Regions from separate parts of the Pseudomonas sp. NPDC089530 genome, predicted to be linked through region 1. Evidence: riboswitches for the same ligand, from Rfam matches in the RefSeq annotation. Region 1 holds a riboswitch; the other holds the start of a gene.
What was found. Region 1 has a riboswitch for cobalamin ahead of cobW (cobalamin biosynthesis protein CobW). Riboswitches for the same ligand answer to the same signal wherever they lie in the genome.
Positions count from the first base shown of each region.

Region 1 (2,197 bases):
CGCCGCTGCACAGGATCACCAGCTCGGCGGGGGTTTGTCCCAGGTCGGCAATGTTGTCATCCGACACGAAACCGCCGGGCTGGGTCCTGAGCAGGTGCATGGCTTACACGCTGAGCGCGGCGCGCAATTGCGCCTCGAGCTGGGCCGCGTCCAGTTCCTGGCCGATCAGCACCAGGCGTGTGGTACGGGCCTCATCAGCCCCCCACTTGCGGTCGAAGTGCTTGTCAAAACGTGTGCCCACGCCCTGGATCAGCAGGCGCATCGGCTTGTTCGGGATCGCCGCGAAGCCCTTGACCCGCAGGATGCCGTGCTTGACCACCAGTTGGGTCAGGGCGTCCAGCAGCAGGCTTTCGTCGGCCTGGGGCAGTTCGATGGAGATGGAGTCGAAGGCGTCGTGATCGTGATCATCGTGATCGTCGCCGTCATGGTGGTGATCGTGATGGCTGTGACGGCCGTCGATGTGCTCTTCCGAACCATTGCCCAGGCCCAGCAGCACATCCAGCGGCAGGCGGCCGCTGCTGGCTTCGATGACTTTCACCGCGGGCGGCAGCTCCTCGGCGACTTCCAGGCGCACCTTGGCCAGGTCGGCCGGGCTGATCAGGTCGGACTTGTTGAGGATCACCAGGTCGGCGCTGGACAGCTGGTCGGCGAACAGCTCGTGCAGGGGCGATTCATGGTCCAGGTTCGGGTCGAGCTTACGTTGGGCATCGACCTGGTCCGGGAAGGCGGCGAAGGTGCCGGCGGCCACGGCCGGGCTATCGACCACGGTGATCACCGCGTCGACGGTGCAGGCGCTGCGGATTTCCGGCCACTGGAACGCCTGGACCAGGGGTTTGGGCAGGGCCAGGCCGGAGGTTTCGATCAGGATATGGTCGAGGTCGCCGCGACGGGCCACCAGCTCGCGCATCACCGGGAAGAACTCTTCCTGCACGGTGCAGCACAGGCAGCCGTTGGCCAGCTCGAAGACCCGGCCGACCGCCTCTTCCTCGGTGCAACCGATGGAGCACTGCTTGAGGATCTCGCCGTCGATGCCCAGCTCGCCGAACTCGTTGACGATCACCGCGATGCGCCGACCCTGGGCGTTGTCCAGCATATGCCGCAGCAAGGTGGTTTTGCCCGAGCCGAGAAAGCCGGTGACGATGGTGACGGGAAGTTTGGCCAGTGTTTTCATCGGATGCCCTTTGGCAAGGTGGCGGGCATACGGGACGAGACCGCGCAGGCAGGTGCGCGCAAGCGTTTCGCCACCGGATCACCCCGCCCGGTTGTAGTGAGAATCAGGTCCGAGGCAGGTCTCCTGGCTGACGGTGCGCCGGTCGCTGGACTGGCGAACGACGCGCCTTCCCGCCGTCTGGCAGTGGCCTTGCACCGTTCATCACCGTTTACAGTTGCGGGGGCAGCCGCGGCTTGGACCGCGTTCCCTTCTTAGCTTCGACCTGTGCCGAAGAACCTCGAGAGCGCAAGGCTACGCAGAGCTTGGGGGGCGGTCAATGTTCATGCCGCACCAGGACCTGCGAATCGTGGTCGAAAACGAGAACCCTTGCCAATTGACGCCCCTCCCTCGCCCATGCTCTCCTACACACCTTGTTACGGGTGCCCTTCACAGGGTGAAACGGGAAACCGGTGCGTCACAGGCCCTAGGCCTTGATCAGTCCGGTGCTGCCCCCGCAACGGTAAGCGAGCGAAGAATCAGATCCACTGTGCCAGCAGTCCGGCATGGGAAGGCGATTCTTGCAGGCCAGGCGCAAGCCCCCGCCCCTCGCGAGCCCGGAGACCGGCCCGCCATACAGTCATAACAAACCCGCGGTGGGCGGGCGCTGTTAATTCCCCGCGGGCCTGTCTCGCGGGGTTTTGCTGCGCTCGATTCAACCGCTGACACCCAGAGGGAAGCGCCATGTCGAGCATCAGCAGCACCAGCCATTCCGCCAGCACCACTACCACCCTGAGCCAACGCCTGGTCGCCGCCATCGGCGCCTCGATCCTGGGCGCGTGCCTGGTGTACTTCGCCGGCTTCTCCCATATCGAAGCGGTGCACAACGCCGCCCACGATACCCGTCACAGCGCTGCCTTCCCTTGCCACTGAGGCCTGCCGAGATGATCAAGCGAATCGCGCAAACCGCAGGTTTCACCGGGTTGCTGGCGGCCCTGCTGCTGACCCTGCTGCAGAGCTTCTGGGTCGCCCCGCTGATCCTGCAGGCGG
Region 1 covers NZ_JBNNVU010000032.1:51,414-53,610, forward strand. The annotation lists gene cobN (cobaltochelatase subunit CobN) at 1-100, opposite strand, end outside; gene cobW (cobalamin biosynthesis protein CobW) at 104-1,171, opposite strand; cobalamin riboswitch at 1,268-1,466, opposite strand; cobalamin riboswitch at 1,572-1,794, shown strand; gene ACQKQA_RS14570 (CbtB domain-containing protein) at 1,892-2,080, shown strand; gene ACQKQA_RS14575 (CbtA family protein) at 2,092-2,197, shown strand, end outside.

Region 2 (2,197 bases), on a different contig from region 1:
GCAGCGGCTGGGTCAGGCGCAGGCTGTTGACCCGGGGCCAGCGCTGGGTGGCCTGGATATAGACCCGTTCCTCCGGCGTGGCGATATACAGGTCGGTGCGCCCGTTACGGTTGCCTTCTTCGAGCTGTTTTTTGCTCGGGGTGTGTTCCAGGGTGACCATTTCCGCCATCCAGGCCGCGGATGAGAGCAACCCCAGGTTGGCTTGTTCGTCGAACCAGTACGGGCTTTCGTTATCGCCGCGCACGGTGTTGTAGCGGTCGATGCAATCGAACCAGCGTTCCAGGGCAGGGCGCAGGAACTCCAGTTTCGGATTGCTGATGATCATGCCTTGCATCGGACTTTTCCTATTCTTTTTGAGATTGTGGAATTTTTTAACGAGATTATGGCTATTTGATATCACTGCACTGAGTGTGGCACAAGATTGGCGCCACGTTTCCGATAGGCAGCATTTCGCCCATCCGTCAGGCCCTGGCTTTCATTGACGCTCCACCCCCAACCCTCTAACCTTCGCGACTTGTTTCAGGTGCTCTGTGACCCGCTGGTCGACAGAGTGAAACAGGGAAGCCGGTGAGTCCCCGTGCCGACAGGGCACCCCTGACGATTCCGGCGCTGCCCCCGCAACGGTAAATGAGTCAAGACTGCGCCTGATGCCACTGTGTCGAGTGTCGACATGGGAAGGCGCGCAGTTGGGCATCCGCCACTCACAAGCCCGGAGACCGGCCTGATCCATCCAACGGCATCACGGTGGGCGATGCCAGGCTTGCGCCGTCTATTCCTATGCCTGCCCCCCGTTATCCAGCCCCAACGGAGAGCTGCCCCATGACTGAATCCCCCGATCGTGACGAACGCCATCTGGCGCGCATGCAACGCAAAAAGGCCGTGATCGATGAACGTATCGCCAACTCGCCGAACGAGTGCGGCTTGCTGCTGGTGCTGACCGGCAACGGCAAAGGCAAGAGCAGCTCGGCCTTCGGCATGCTCGCGCGGGCCATGGGCCACGGCATGCAATGCGGTGTGGTGCAGTTCATCAAGGGCCGCAACAGCACCGGCGAGGAGTTGTTTTTCCGCCGCTTCCCGGAGCAGGTGCGCTTCCACGTGATGGGCGAGGGCTTTACCTGGGAGACCCAGGACCGCCAGCGCGACATCGCCGCGGCCGAAGCCGCCTGGGCGGTGTCCCGCGAACTGCTGCGCGATCCGAATATCGGCCTGGTGGTGCTCGATGAGCTGAACATCGCCCTCAAGCACGGTTACCTCGACCTGGATCAGGTGCTCAGCGACCTGCAGGCCCGACCGCCGATGCAGCATGTGGTGGTCACCGGGCGCGGCGCCAAGCCGGAAATGATCGAAATGGCCGACACCGTCACCGAGATGGGCATGCTCAAGCATGCCTTCCAGGCCGGGATCAAAGCGCAGAAAGGCGTCGAACTGTGAGTGATGCCCGTCATTGTCCGGCGGTACTGATTGCCGCCCCGGCCTCCGGCCAGGGCAAGACCACCGTGACCGCCGCGCTGGCCCGCTTGCATCGCAATCAGGGACGCAAGGTACGCGTGTTCAAGTGCGGCCCGGACTTCCTCGACCCGATGATTCTCGAGCGCGCCAGCGGCGCGCCGGTGTATCAACTGGACATGTGGATGGTCGGCGAGCAGGAGAGCCGACGCCTGTTGTGGGAAGCCGCGGGCGAGGCGGACCTGATTCTGATCGAAGGCGTGATGGGGTTGTTCGACGGCACCCCGTCCAGCGCCGATCTGGCGCGGCATTTCGGGGTGCCGGTGCTGGGGGTGATCGATGGCACGGCCATGGCCCAGACCTTCGGCGCCCTGGCGTTGGGGCTGGCGCGTTATCAGCCGGACCTGCCGTTCGCCGGGGTGCTGGCCAACCGAGTCGGCACCCTGCGCCATGCGCAGTTGCTCGAAGGCAGCCTGACTGAGGGGCTGCGCTGGTACGGCGCCTTGTCCCGGGAAACCGGGATCGAACTGCCGAGCCGCCACCTGGGCTTGGTGCAGGCCAGCGAACTCAACGACCTGGACCTGCGGCTCGACGCAGCGGCAGCGGCCCTGGCCGACAGTTGCGAAGTGGCCTTGCCCCCGGCCGTCGAGTTTGCCGCGCCCCAGGTGGTGGCCGTCGAGCCGCTGCTGGCCGGCGTGCGCATTGCCGTGGCCCGGGACGAAGCCTTTGCCTTTACCTATGGCGCGAGCCT
Region 2 covers NZ_JBNNVU010000022.1:7,439-9,635, forward strand. The annotation lists gene ACQKQA_RS11370 (hypothetical protein) at 1-334, opposite strand, end outside; cobalamin riboswitch at 505-739, shown strand; gene cobO (cob(I)yrinic acid a,c-diamide adenosyltransferase) at 820-1,431, shown strand; gene ACQKQA_RS11380 (cobyrinate a,c-diamide synthase) at 1,428-2,197, shown strand, end outside.
Region 2: it holds a riboswitch for cobalamin, as region 1 does, so the genes downstream of both, cobO (cob(I)yrinic acid a,c-diamide adenosyltransferase) here and cobW (cobalamin biosynthesis protein CobW) in region 1, are expected to answer to the same signal.